Regions from separate parts of the Azospirillum palustre genome, predicted to be linked through region 2. Evidence: riboswitches for the same ligand, from Rfam matches in the RefSeq annotation. Region 2 holds a riboswitch; the other holds the start of a gene.
What was found. Region 2 has a riboswitch for cobalamin ahead of CRT60_RS11995 (energy-coupling factor ABC transporter permease). Riboswitches for the same ligand answer to the same signal wherever they lie in the genome.
Positions count from the first base shown of each region.

Region 1: it holds a riboswitch for cobalamin, as region 2 does, so the genes downstream of both, CRT60_RS08745 (CbtB domain-containing protein) here and CRT60_RS11995 (energy-coupling factor ABC transporter permease) in region 2, are expected to answer to the same signal.

Region 1 is NZ_PDKW01000039.1:566,384-573,529, reverse strand. Features, by position in the region: gene cobN (cobaltochelatase subunit CobN) at 1-2,114, opposite strand, end outside; gene cobW (cobalamin biosynthesis protein CobW) at 2,214-3,275, opposite strand; gene CRT60_RS08750 (CbtA family protein) at 3,290-4,075, opposite strand; gene CRT60_RS08745 (CbtB domain-containing protein) at 4,086-4,277, opposite strand; cobalamin riboswitch at 4,323-4,552, opposite strand; partial or broken gene CRT60_RS08740 (ABC transporter ATP-binding protein) at 4,882-5,007, shown strand; partial or broken gene CRT60_RS08735 (ATP-binding cassette domain-containing protein) at 5,007-5,408, shown strand; gene CRT60_RS08730 (ABC transporter substrate-binding protein) at 5,573-6,793, shown strand; gene CRT60_RS08725 (branched-chain amino acid ABC transporter permease) at 6,954-7,146, shown strand, end outside.
Region 2 is NZ_PDKW01000040.1:468,182-475,327, forward strand. Features, by position in the region: gene CRT60_RS11970 (amino acid ABC transporter permease) at 1-152, shown strand, start outside; gene CRT60_RS11975 (amino acid ABC transporter ATP-binding protein) at 152-916, shown strand; gene CRT60_RS11980 (TonB-dependent receptor family protein) at 1,192-3,264, opposite strand; gene CRT60_RS11985 (DUF2244 domain-containing protein) at 3,379-3,924, opposite strand; gene CRT60_RS11990 (DUF2946 domain-containing protein) at 3,996-4,550, opposite strand; cobalamin riboswitch at 4,642-4,890, shown strand; gene CRT60_RS11995 (energy-coupling factor ABC transporter permease) at 5,064-5,744, shown strand; gene CRT60_RS12000 (DUF2946 family protein) at 5,911-6,330, shown strand; gene CRT60_RS12005 (TonB-dependent siderophore receptor) at 6,527-7,146, shown strand, end outside.

The sequences.
Region 1 (7,146 bases), on a different contig from region 2:
CAGGCATCGATTGCCGTGGCGACCATGGCCGGATCGGCGGAGCGGGCAACGGCGGCGGTCAGCCGGTCGCGGCGCTCGCCGGCCGGGCTGTGGCCGAAGACATGCAGGCCGTCGCGGATCTGCATCTCCTTGATGTCGCAGAGATGGGCGTCCAGCCGCGACAGGATGGCGTCGGGGTCGTCGTCGGGCCGCAAATTGCAGTCGGCCGCGACTCCGGATTTCCAGGCGAGGTCGAGGATGGTCTCGCGCAGCATGCCCAGCCGCCGCGGGTCGAGCCCGGTCGCCTGCGAATATTCGTCGATGGCGGTTTCCAGCGAAGCGAGGTCGCCATGGAGACCGGCCTCCACCGGCGGCGGGGTCAGATGGCCGATCAGCACGGCGCCCAGCCGGCGGCGGGCCTGAACGCCCTCGCCGGGGTTGTTGACGATGAAGGGGTAAAGGGTGGGCAGGGCGCCGCCGACGATTTCCGGCCAGCATTCCGCCGACAACGCGACCGCCTTGCCGGGTAGCCATTCCAGCGTGCCGTGGGCGCCGATCTGCACCAGCGCATGGATGCCGACGGCATGGCGAAGCCACAGATGGAAGGCGAGATAGCCATGGCTGGGCGGGGTGTCGGGGTCATGGTGCTGGGCGGTGGTCAGGGGACCGTGGCCGCGGCTTGGCTGCACCGCCACAACGGCATTGCCGCAGGGCAGGGTGCGGAAGGCGAAGGCGCCGTCGCGGCAGGCCGGGTCGGCGGCGGGCTCGCCCCAGGTCTCGGCGATGCGGGCGCGCAAGCTCGGCGGGGCCAAGCGCAGATAGTCGGCGAGCGCCAGGGTCGGGGTGGGCGTGCCGGTGAGGGCCTCCATCAGTCCGGCGCCGCTGTCCGGAATGGCGGACAGGCTGTAGCCCTCGGCGGACAGGCGGTGGAGCATCGCCACGGTGCTGGTCGGGCTGTCGAGACCGACGGCATGGCCGATGCCGCCGCCGGGGCCGGGATAGTCGGACAGCACCAGCGCGACCCGCCGCTCCGCCCGCGGGGTATGGGACAGGCGGACCCAGCTCGCCGCGAGGTCTGCGGTGAAGGCGACGCGGTCGGGGATCGGGCGCAGGGCCGGGGCGGCGAATTGCAGGTCGGGGTCGGGCTCCCCCGCCGTCTTGAAGGCGATGGCGCGGGCGATGATGCGGCCGTCCATCTCCGGCAGCACGACGTTCATCGCGAGGTCGGACGGCGCCAGCCCGCGCGAGGACGCCTGCCAGCCGGCTTCCGGCGTGGTGGCGAGGATGGCTTGCAGAACCGGGCTGCCGTTGGCCTCCAGCGGCGAACCGTCCTCGCGCGCCGCCGAAAAGGCGGTGGTGTTGACGACGATGGCGGCGTTCTGCGCGGTCAGGCTGGCGCGCATCCAGGCGGCGCAGTCCGGCTCCTTCAGGCTGGCGACGAACAGCGGCCGGGGGGCGAGTCCGCGCGCGGCCAGCGCGTCGCACAGGGCATGGACCGGGGCGAGGTCGCCGGCCAGCAGGTGGGAGCGGTAGAACACAATGGCTGCGACCGGCGAGTCGGCAGCTATGGGGGCGGTTGCGGGGCCGGTCCAGCCGTCGTAAGCGCCGAAGCGTGGGACGGGAGCCGGGTCTTCATGGGGCAGCGGCGTTCCGGCCAGCGTCGCGGCGCAGGCCAGCAGATGGCCGATGTTGGCCGGGCCGCCCTCGGTGAAATAGCGCCACAGCCGGTCGGCGGCGTCCGGCGGAACGGTGCCGTAGGCGGTCAGGTTCGGGTCGGGCTGCGCCTCTCCGGACAGGACGGCGAGCGGGATGCCGCGGTCCCGGCAAAGGGCGGACAGCCGGTCGAGACCATAGCGCCAGTAACCGCTGCCGCCGAGCAGGCGCAGGACGACCAGCTTGGCCTTGGCGACGACGGTGTCGGCGTAGAGATCGACCGACAGCGGATGGCCGAGCCGGTTGAGGTTGGCGAGGCGCAGGCCGGGCAGCCGCTTGCGGCCCGCCCGCCATGCGGCGGCAAGCGCGGTCAGGTCGCTGTCGGAAAAGGACAGCATGACGAGGTCGGCCGGCGTCTGCCCCAGATCTTCCGCCTGGGGGCCGGCGTCCAGTTCGTCCTGGCGGGCGGCAAGCAGGTGCATGGTTCGATGTCCAGGAGCGTTCGCCCCCTCCCCCCTCGAAAACGGTGAAGGTCAAGGAGGGGGCGGACGCCGCAATACCCTAACTCTTACCCGAAACTCTTACCCGACGAGCGCCCGCGTCACCGCATCGCGGTCCAGCCCGGTCTCGCCGATCACCACCAGACGGCTGCGGCGCTCTTCGCCCGGCTTCCACAGCCGGTCGTAGTGGGTCTGGATGCGGGTTCCGACACCCTGGACCAGCAGGCGCATCGGCTTGCCGGGCACGTCGATGAAGCCCTTCAGGCGCAGAACGCCATGCAGGCCGGCGACCTTCTCCAGCGTCATCGCCAACGCGGCCGGGTCGGGCTGCACCGGCAGCTCCACCACGAAGCTGGTGAAGTCGTCGTGGTCGTGGCCGTCTTCGTCGTCATGGTGGCTGGGACGGTTGGCGAGATCGTCCTCCACCGCCGCACCGACACCGAGCAGGACCAGCGGATCGACCGCGCCCTGGGAGGCGCGGACCAGCTTGGCGTCACGGCCGACCGTATGGGCGAGGGCGCCGCGGATCAGCTTCTCGACACGGGCGAGGTCGCCGTCGGCCAGCAGATCGGTCTTGTTGACGACGATCAGGTCGGCGCAGAGCAGCTGGTCCTCGAACACTTCCTCGATGGGAGTTTCGTGATCGACGGTGCCGGCGGCGTCGCGCTGGGCCTCCAGCGCGGCGGGATCGGGGGCGAAGCGGCCCTCCGCGGCGGCCGAGGCGTCCACCACGGCGATCACGCCGTCGACGGTGACCCGCGTCTTGATCGCCGGCCAGTTGAAAGCCTGGACCAGCGGCTTGGGCAGGGCCAAGCCGCTGGTCTCGATCACGATGTGCTCGGGCGGCTCCGGCCGGGCCAGCAGCTTCTCGATGGCCGGGACGAAGTCGTCGGCGACGGTGCAGCACAGGCAGCCGTTCGCCAGCTCGATCACGTCGTCTTCGGTGCAGGTCGGGTTGCCGCAGGCGCGCAGGATGTCGCCGTCGATGCCGACGTCGCCGAACTCGTTGATGATCAGCGCCAGCCGGCGGCCGTCGGCCTTTTCCAGCAGGCCGCGGATCAGCGTGGTCTTGCCGGCGCCGAGGAAGCCGGTGATGACGGTCGCCGGAACCTTGCCGGCGGCCGTTTTCGCAAGAGCGGACATGGGATGGAGCCTCCTTAACGCGCGCCGGGCTGAACCCGCAGGGCCGGCTGCCGTTCGGCCGGTTGGACCACGCCGCTCATCAGCCAGCCGCAGACGGAGCCGAGGATCGCCCAGAACAGGGCGGCGGACCCGAGCGAGGCGGTGACGAAGCGGGCGGCCAGTTCCGGGGGAACGGCACCCTCGGCGCTTTCCGGATGCGGCGCGCCGATCAGATGGGGCAGCGCTGCGGCCAGAACAGCGACGGCGATGACCAGACGGTTGCGGGCGAAGGCGAGGGCGGCGATGCCGACGCCGGCACCGGCCGCGGCGGACAGCCACCAGAGCTGACGCAGCTCCAGCTCCGCCCCGGCCATGCCCGGCAGTTCCGGCGCCAGACCGAAGGACGGGGCCAGCGACACGGCGACGAAGCCGCCCATGCCCCAGACCAGCCCGCGCCGGGCATCGACCGGCCGGCCGGCCAGCAGGATCGCGGCCGCCAGCAGCAGCGCATAGGCGACGCCGGCGATCAGGTTGGCGGCAATGGTCAGGCCGATGCGCTGCATCGCCTCGTCCAGCGTGACCGGCACGCCTTCGCCGACCTCGCGCACGGGGCCATGCTGGTGGCCTTCGGCGTGGCTGGCGGCCGGAGCCCCAGCCGGAGCCGGAGCGGCGACGGTTGCGGGAGGCGGGGTCACCACCTCGTATTTCTCGGCTTCGAGGATCAGCGGGACGGTCGTCGCCTGCTGAACGACGGAAGCGGCCGTGCCGGAGAGCACGCCCGCGACCAAAGCGGCTGTGAACAGCCGCCGGATCAGATCCATGACCCGCTGCTTAGTGGCAGGGGAACGCGAAGGAGTGACGGGCGTCGTGCGCCGCATCGTGGATCTGCTGCGGCTGGGCGAAGCCGACGCCGTACAGCAGGAAGCTGCCCAGCAGGATCGCGGCAAAGGCGGCGACCGCGGTTTGGGCGGCGCTGCGGGCCGCGGAGCCGGCGGCAGCGGTGTTGATCGAACGGGCGGTCATCGAAGGCATCCTTGTTCTCCCGCCACACCCGGCGGGGTTGGGAAAGGTCGGTCAAGTCCGCCGGCAGGTTTCCTGGCTCGCGGGTCATCGCATGCCGTCCGCCTTCCCGGCCGCGGAGGGCCAGTGGCATGATGGACGGGACGCTCGCCGCTTACAGTTGCGGGGGCAGCCGCGGCATTGGCGCTTCCTGGGAACCCGGAAAGCTCCGCACCGCATTCCCTATTATCCCCGCCGTCCATCAGGACGGGCAGGGCACCGTCGGGCGGCCACCATCGCAGTGCCGCGCCTGTTTGGCAAGCCCGCAATAAGGCGTCTGCCACACAGACGATCTTGCATGCAGACACTTTGGATGCTGTCATGTTTTGCAGACAGAGTGTCCAGGGATCCGACACTTTTCGACGCTAAGGAGGGAGGGGCACGAGGGACGGGCAGCGAACCCTTAAGAGAAACCCGCGGAGAAACAATGGGGCCGGCGGCCCGGCCGAAGCGACCCTGCATGTGGCATGCTTCGTGCGTACAACAATCGGTGAAACGTCCCGCCGCACGGCGGCCGCCGGGCATATGCCCGGGACATAAGGACGAACGGGAGGAGAATTCGCGACCGATGAACGCCGCACCGAACGACGACATCATCCTGGAAGCGCGCAACCTGACGAAGGAGTTCAAGGGGTTCGTGGCGGTGAAGGAGGTGAACCTCCAGGTTCGCCGCGGCACCATCCACGCGCTGATACGCTGCCGCCGGTGGTGAAGGAGGGCGGGATGACCGTCCCGCAGATCCACGAGCTGTTCCCCAACCTGAAGGGCCGTGGCTCGACGCAAGGAACACGCCTGTCGGGCGGCGAGCAGCAGATGCTGGCCATCGCCCGCATCCTGCGCACCGGCGCCACCCTGATCCTGCTGGACGAGCCGACCGAGGGTCTGGCTCCCGTCATCATCGAGCAGATCGGCGTCGCGGTGCGGGCGCTCAAGGCACGCGGCTTCACCATCGTGCTGGTCGAGCAGAATTTCCGCTTCGCCGCCACCATCGCCGACCGCCATTACGTGATGGAGGAAGGCCATGTGGTCGACATGATCCCCAACGACCAGCTCCACGCCAACATGGACAAGCTGCACACCTATCTCGGCGTGTAGGCGCTCCAGCCCCCGACATCGCCGGCGCGAACGCCGTCCCGACCCCATCGAGGGGCAGGGCGGCGAACCGCCGGATCCGTGCCAGATTGCCTGCTCCAGGCACGGCATCGGTCCCCGCCATGGGGATCGGCCGACAACGAAGACCAAGAGGGAGAGACCTTCCGATGCGCACGCTTCTTCTCGCCGGCACCGCCATGCTGACGCTCGCCGGGACTGCGATCTCGATTGCGGCCCCGGCTTCCGCCCAGGTGTCGGACAACGTCATCCGCATCGGCGTGCTGAACGACCGCTCCGGCATCTACGCCGATCTCGCCGGCGAAGGCTCCGCCATCGCCGCGCGGATGGCGGCGGAGGAGTTCGGCAACAAGGTCGCCGGCGCGCCCGTCGAGATCGTCGTCGCCGACCACCAGAACAAGGCCGACATCGCCGCGTCGAAGGCGCGCGAGTGGGTCGACACCGGCGGCGTCGACGTCATCGCCGACGTGCCGAACTCCGCCGCCGCCCTGGCGGTGCAGGGCATCACCAAGGACAAGAAGCGCATCTTCCTGATGTCCGGTCCGGGCGCCACCGCGCTGAGCGGTGCGCAGTGCAGCCCCTACGGCTTCCAGTGGACCTACGACAACTACGCCATGGCTGCCGGCACCGGCCGTGCCCTGTATGAGCAGGGCAAGAAGAAGTGGTTCTTCGTGACCGCCGACTACGCCTTCGGCCAGTCGCTGGAGGAGGAGACCACCAAGATGGTGAAGTCGCTCGGCGGCACCATCTCCGGCTCGGTGCGCCATCCGCTCGGCACGTCGGACTTCTCCTCCTTCCTGTTGCAGGCGCAAGGCTCGGGCGCTGACGTCATCGGTCTGGCGAATGCCGGCGGCGACACCGTCAACGCGGTCAAGCAGGCCGCGGAGTTCGGCATCACCCAGTCGGGCCAGAGCCTGGCCGGCCTGCTGATGTTCATCTCCGACGTGAATGCGCTGGGCCTGCAATCGGCGCAGGGGCTGATGCTGACCACCGGCTTCTACTGGGATGCGGACGACCAGACCCGCGAGTGGTCGAAAAAGTTCGAAGCCAAGGCCGGCAAAAAGCCGACCATGGTGCAGGCCGGCGTCTATTCGGCGGTGAAGCACTATCTGAAGGCGGTCGAGGCGGCGAAGACCGACGACGCCGACAAGGTCGCCGCCAAGATGCGCGAGCTGCCGGTCGAGGACATGTTCGCCAAAAAGGGCAAGATCGCCGCCAACGGCCGCATGTTCCACGACATGTATCTGGCCCAGGTCAAGACCCCGGCCGAGTCGAAGGGGGCCTGGGACTATTACAAGATCGTCAAGACCATCCCGGCCGACACCGCCTTCATGGATCCCAAGCAGAGCGGCTGCACTCTGGTAAAGTGAGGGGCGGTGAAGTGAGTGGCAGTTAAGTGATGCGTTAGGCCGTCCTCCGGTCCCGCCCGCCCATTGGGCGGGGCCGGAGGACGTCAATCGACTGCCACTCAATCCAAAACAAAAACAACACCCCAAAAAACAACAACCACGAGCCGGGAGAGACGCGGAGATGTTCAGCCTGCTGGGTGTTCCGCCCCAAGTGTTGTTCGGGCAGCTTCTGCTCGGACTGATCAACGGTTCCTTCTATGCGCTGCTCAGCCTGGGGCTGGCGGTGATCTTCGGCATGTTGAACGTCATCAACTTCGCCCATGGCGCGCTCTACATGGTCGGCGCCTTCGTCGCGTGGCTGCTGCTGACCTATG
Region 2 (7,146 bases):
CCGCGCGCACCGCAGCCTCCGATCCGGTCTGGCCGGCTCCCTATGCGGAAAGCTACCTGTTCGTGGGGGCGGTCTATTTCCTCATCTGCTTCGCCATCTCGCTCTACGCCCGCTGGCTGGAAGGCCGCGTTCAGGAAAAGGACCTCCGCTGATGACCACCTCTGCTACTGCTCCCGCTGCCACAAGCCCCGCCATCCTGATTGAGGCGGTCGACAAGTGGTACGGCACCTTCCAGGTTCTCGATCAGGTCAGCCTGACGGTTGCGACGGGAGAACGCATCGTCGTCTGCGGCCCGTCGGGGTCCGGCAAATCGACGCTGATCCGCTGCATCAACCGGCTGGAGGAGCATCAGGCCGGCCGCATCGCCGTCAACGGGGTGGAGCTGACCGACAGCGTGCGCAACATCGACGCCGTCCGCCGCGGCGTCGGCATGGTGTTCCAGCACTTCAACCTGTTTCCCCATCTGTCGATCCTCGACAACTGCGCCCTGCCGCAGATGCTGGCGCGCGGCACCCCGCGCCGGGAGGCCGAGGACCGGGCGATGCAACTGCTGCGGCGCGTCCGCATCGCCGAGCAGGCGGCGAAATTCCCCGGCCAGCTTTCCGGGGGGCAACAGCAGCGGGTGGCCATCGCCCGCGCCCTGTGCATGGAGCCGCAGGTGATGCTGTTCGACGAGCCGACCTCGGCGCTCGATCCGGAGATGGTGAAGGAGGTGCTGGAGACCATGGTGTCGCTGGCCGAGGACGGCATGACCATGATCGTGGTGACGCACGAGATGGGCTTCGCCCGCCGCGTCGCCGACCGGGTGGTCTTCATGGATACGGGACGGATCGTCGAATGCGCCGGGCCCGACGAGTTCTTCGACTCCCCGCGCCATGAGCGGACCCGCAGCTTCCTGCATCAGATCCTCCATTGAGGAGGGTATGGGCGAATCACCCTGCCACCGCCGAACTGCTTGATTGAATGGGGCGGCGCGTGGCCGATGTCTTCGGTCTTCCGCAACAGGTGGCTTTCCCGTATGGCTCCCCGCGGACCGCCCGAGGATGGCGATCCGACGACCCGATTGAAGTGACCGGGGAGCATCCGGGCAGGTTCGCGATCCGCCCGCACCGATCCGTGGCAGCAGGATCGCGAACCGGTCAGTAGGCTTTCCTCAGGGAAGCCCCTGCTTCGCTCTCACCGTCACCGCCCTCACCAGGCGAAGCGCAGGCCGGCATAGACGGCGCGGCCATAGCCTGGATTGAACAGGGCCGATCCGGCACTGGCCGTTTCCGCCGTGATAGTGGACGAGATGTAGCGCTTGTCCAGCAGGTTCCGTCCCTCCAGATAGCCGGACAGGCCCGAACCCTGGTCGAAGCCGATCTTGGCGTTCATCAGCCCATACGGATCGACCTTGAGGGTGTTGGCGTTGTCGGCATAGAAGCTCTTCGGCATCCAGTCGACGCTGGGACCTGCATAGAAGCCGCTCGGGTGCTTGTAGAGCAGCTCGGCGCGGGCGGAATGCGGCGGCACGCCGGGCAGGCTGTTGCCATGATAGGTCGCACCGTCGAAGAAGAAGTCGTTGTAGCTATAGGTCAGGTTGAGCCAGGTGCGGTCCTCCCGGGCGGCGAGCGCCTTCAGAACGGCGACGCCGAAGCCCAGTTCCACCCCCTGATGCACCGTCTTGTCCGCATTGCGGACGGTGCAGGTGCTGTAGGGCGACGTGGTGACGCATTGCAGCTCGTTGCGGAGTTCGGAGCGGTAGAGCGCCAGATCCCAGGTGACGTCGGCCCTGCGGCCTCGCGTGCCGATCTCGTAGGTGGTTGCCGTCTGGGCGTTGAGGTTCGAACTCGCCGGGGTCGCGAAACTGTTGGAGTCGAAGGTCGGCACCTCCGCGCTGCGCGAGATGTTGCCGAACACCTGCCAATCCGGATCGACGTCCCACAGAATCCCGACCTTGGGACTCCAGAGATCGTAGGTGCGGCGGCCCGACTGGTCGCCGTCGGTCAGGAACCGGTCGGTGCGATCCCGTACCGCATGGAGAAACTGGACGCCGGCAATCAGGGCGACGTCCGGCAGGACATAGAACGAGTTCTCCGCATAGGCCGAATAGTTCTCGGCCTTGTCCCGCGTCGAGAAAGCCAGCGCACCCTTGACCGCGCCGCTCAGGTTGTTGAACTCCTTGTAATCCATCGTGCCGTTGAGAGCGTTCGCCCCGACGGTCAGGCGGTTCCGGAAACCGCCGACGGTCCGGTCGTCGGTGGCGCTGACGAAGCCGCCATAGTCGTTCACGGTGTAATCGAGATAACGGTAGATCGGATGGTCGACATGGCGTCGGTGGTTGAAGACGCCGAACTCCACCTCGGTGGTGTCGAAACGCAGCGTGGTCTTGTTGGCGATCCGGATCGAATCGATGTTGCGCTGCTGGTCCTGGCGCACGAACTCCGGATCCGCCGACTTCGGCGCGTTCAGCGCTTCGCTCTTGGTCAGTTCTCCGGGAAGGCGTTGCCTCCAGCTGTTCGCGTTCAGATAGAAGCGCGTTTCGACATCCGGTGACAGCCGGTAGCCCAGGTTCACGCTGCCGCGCCCCATATGGCCCTCGCTGTGGTCGCGATAGCCGTCCTCGCGCTGGACCGACAGGTTGGCGAAGTAATCGAAGGCCCCGGAGGCGCCGCCCGTGCTGGACTGCCCCTTCAGGAAACCGAAGCTTCCCGTGTCGATCCGGCCGTCGAACGGCAATGCATCGCGGCCGGTCGGGGTGACGAAATTGACGGCGCCGCCCAGCGCATTGCCGCCGTAGCGCAGGGCGTTGGCGCCCTTGTAGACCTCGACATAGCGGTAGGCGCTCGGATCGATCTCGAACACGTCGAACAGGCCGTCGGACGTGTTGATCGGGATGCCGTCCATAAAGAGGTTCACGCCACGATTGCCGTAGTTGCGCGTCAGCCCCGAACCGCGGATCGACACCCGGTTGTCGATGTTGGACTTGGGCTGCGTCACGACACCCGGCACCCAGCCGAGAACGTCCCTGATCGTGTTCGCCGTACCGTTCTTGAAAGCCGTGTCGGGTACCAGTTCGACAGCGCCGGGAGTCTGCCGGATCCGCTGGTCCGCGTCCTCCGTCGTCGGCACGGTGAGCGATCCGGCGGAGTTTCCCGTCACGGTGACCTGCGGCAGCAGCGTCGGAGATACGGCATCCTGCGCGAACGCCGCCGGCGCCGCGCTCACCATCAGCGCGGTCAGCAGGGCCGGGCGGCAGGTGCGCCGCGGACATGGTCTTGACATCGAGGTTCTCCAGGGTAGCGCAGAAGAGCCGCCGGCTCCGCCCTGCGGTGTCGGTGCGATTGGGATTTTCAGTGGGAGCCGCCGCCGGCGAACCGGCGGATCGGCGCAATGCGATCAGCGCACTGCGGCTGCCGGACCGAGGTGGCGGGCCAGCGCGTTCGCCAGATCCAGCCGCTCGCGGCCGGTCAGGAAGGCGCCGACCGTTTCCGACCGGCCATGGCTGGTCAGGCGCAGGCATGGGCCGCCGGGCTGACCGTGTTCGACGGTCAGCCGCAGCCAGCCGGTCTGCCACTCGCTGGACGTGCACCGCCCTGCCCCGTCGATGCGTTCGACCAGGGTGCGGTCCGGCCAGACGCGGATACGCTCGGACTGCCGCCGGCGCCGTGCATCGCCGATCACCGACCAGAGGGCGAAGGCAAGGACGATCAGGGAATAGAGCGCCATCGGCCACGCCCCGAGGCGCAGCCAGGCGAACAGGGTGATTGCGAAGTAAGCGGTCAGAACGGCAACGAAGATGAGGCGGCCATTGCGGGTGCCGCTGTCATTGGGGGTGGCGACGGCGTCGAACAGCGGTTCGTCCGTCTTCGCCGCGCGAGCGGACGGGACGACGGGGGCGAACACGGGTGCGACGGCCGCTTCCCCGAAACAGGCGTCGGGCATGCGGAAGCTCCGGTCAATCGGTCACGGTGCGGCAATGGCGGGTCTGAAAACCCACCGATGCCGAAGACGGATCAACCGTTGGCCGGCGGCGCCCGGGCTTGAAGGGAGGACAGGAACCATCCGGCGGCGATGCGGCGTCCGGGCAGGAACTCGGGCCCATGCCGGACGTATCCGACGGTCACCGGAAGCAGGCCGAGCGGCGGCATCGCCAGACCGCCGACCAGGGGGCACAAGGGGCAGGAGCCATCGGCGACGCCCGCATCGGAAGGGGCGCCGTCCGGGTCGGCCGGGACGCCGTGATCGTCCAGAGCCACGGTCTTGAACCCGTCCGCCGTACAGATCACGATCCGGTTCGTTTCGGCCTTGGCCGTCGAAATCCAGGCGGGCATCCAGGCCCAGGAAACGATCTGGAACAGCAATGCGACCGCTCCGGCCAAGCAGCCGGTCCGCCACACCCGTCCCCGTCCGTTCCGCTTCAGCAGCATCCCGCTCCGCCGACCTTGAAACCGTGCCCAAGGCACGATGCGGACCACCATAGCCCAGGCGCGATACTCTGGACGAACGCTTTTTATACGAAGTTTCACGTCGGTCACTGCAAAGCGGATCGTCGCCCCGACATCGATCATGGCCCTTTCCAGGAAAGCCGGTCCTCCAGTATTCCGGCCCGGCATTCCTCGAAGACCGGGAGCCGCTCTTGACGGCGGCGGCGGTTCACCCTACCGTGGCGATGGTTATGGTTCCCCGCATCGCCAAGCTGTGGGGCTAAGAGGGAAGCCGGTGCGCCGCCCCCGTCAGGGATCGGTGGCAAGTCCGGCGCTGCCCCCGCAACTGTGAGCGGCGAGCCGCATCGTCCAAATCCGTGTCACTGGCGCCTGGCTCCCCTCGGGAGACCGACCGCGCCGGGAAGGCCGGACGGCGTGGCAACGACCCGCAAGCCAGGAGACCTGCCCTAACCGAACGAAAATCCTCGGGCGGGGTGCCCCGGTGATCGCTTGCCGATGCACGGCCCCGACCGTTCCGCTTTCCGCAAGCCATCCAGCCGGCATACCGCCCCGAAGGATCGGGGAATGACGCGCGCGGCTGCCCCCGCCGCGGCGCTCCCGACTCAATTCAGGGCAGGTTCGGAAAGGGAAAGCGGCATGCATATCGAACCCGGCGTCGTCGACGGCGCCAAGATTCTCCTCAGCTACGCAACGGCGGCGGGCGCCTTCGCCCTTGCCGGGAAAATGGCGCTCGACACCATCCACAGCAACGGCGGGGCCGTTTCGCTGGGACTGCGCAGCCTGATCACCACGGCTCTCGTCTTCTGCTTCTTCGAGGTTCTGCCGCATCATCCGGTGGGCGTGTCGGAGGTCCACCTCATCCTCGGCTCGACCCTGCTTCTGCTGTTCGGGTCTGGTGCCGCCGCCATCGGCCTCGCCGCCGGCCTGCTGATCCAGGGGGTATTCTTCGCTCCCTTCGACCTGCCGCAGTACGGCATGAACGTCACCACGCTGCTGGTGCCGCTGTGGGGCATCAGCCTGCTGGCGAAGCGCATCGTTCCGGCCGCCACCCCCTATGTCGAACTGAAATACTCGCAGGCTCTCGCGCTCTCCACCGCCTATCAGGGCGGCATCGTCGCCTGGGTCGCCTTCTGGGCCATCTACGGCCACGGCTTCACAGCGGAAAACCTCGCGGAGGTCGGCAGCTTCGGCGTCGCCTACATGAGCGTCATCATCATCGAGCCGCTGGCGGACCTGGCAGTCCTTGCCGCCGCCAAGGCGCTGCACCGTTACAGCCAGGGACCACTGTTCAACCAGCGCCTTCACCAGGGCGCCTGACCGGCCTCATCCCACCGGACGGCCGCGGCAGCGCCCGGCCGCCCGGTGTAAAGCCTTCCGGCCTGGATCACCGGCTCTCCGTTGTGGCTTGCCCGGCTTCCGCTTCCGTGCGATGACTTGGCTGCCGCAACCTTCGGCGGTGCCAGCCGTAAGCGACCATCCCACCGTGTTTTTGTCCCGCTCCGTCATGGACCGCGTCCGCCGAACCGGCCTTCTGGCCGGGGCGCTGGCGTTCGTTGTCCAGATGATGGTGTGGAGCGCGACGATGCCGGCGATGGCGCTGGACGGGATGCCGGCGGGGGCGGAAGCCATCGCCATCTGTTCCGCCGATGGCATCAAGACGATCGTCATCGGGTCCGACGGGCAGCCTTCCTCTGACGACGGCTCCGGGTCAACCGGCCCGGTGAAGGATCACTGCCCGCTCTGCCCGACCGTCACCGGTGCAGGGCTTCCGCCGCAGGCGCAGACAGCCGTTCCTGCCGAGACCATGGCGGCGGCAGACGCCCGGGCCCTGCCCGGCGCCGCGATCGCGGCCGGCTGGTTCCTGTCCAGCCTCCAGGCCCGCGCACCGCCGGCCGCCGGCTGAACCGGCACTCCATTTCCCTTTCCGTCCGCATCACGAGCGAAGCCTTCGACACGGCGTGACCGTCACGCCGGCTCCTTCCTGCGCGCTTGCACCATCGCCATGCCGTGATTCCAGGCGGGCGGGACGGCAGCCTGTCGGGAAATGGCTGCTCGACGATCGGATCTGACCCATTCTTTTTGAAAGTGCATTCTCCCTCATGACGCTCTCCCATGGACAGGGCGCGCTCCTGCTGGTCGGTGCCGTGCTTTCGACGGGCACCGTCTCGGCTCAGGACGCTGTGCAATTGGACCCGATCACGCTGTATGCAGGCGATGGCGGCGCTGTCATCGACGGCTATCGGGCCGTCACCACGAGCAGCGCAACCAAGACGGAAACCCCGCTGAAGGAAACGCCGCAATCGGTCGTGGTCGTGACGCCACAGCTGCTGCGCGACCAGGGCGTGACCACCATAGCCGAAGGCCTGAAGAACGTCAGCGGCGCGCAGGGCTCCGCACTTCTGCAAACCCCCGCTTATGAATCGACGATCCTGCGCGGCTTCCAGGCGGAAATCTATCGCGACGGCATCACCAGCTATCTGAACACCGGCGATCCGAATGCGATGGCCGGCATCGAGCGGATCGAAGTGCTGAAAGGCCCGAACGCGATCCTCTACGGCGGCGGCGTGGGCACGCCTCTGGGCGGTGTGGTCAACATCGTCACCAAAAAACCGCAGGACCGCGATTTCGCCACCGTCGGCCTGAGCTATGGCAGCAACGGCTACACGGAGCCGTCCTTCGACATCAACCGGCGCCTGAGCGGGGACGGGACAGTGCTGTT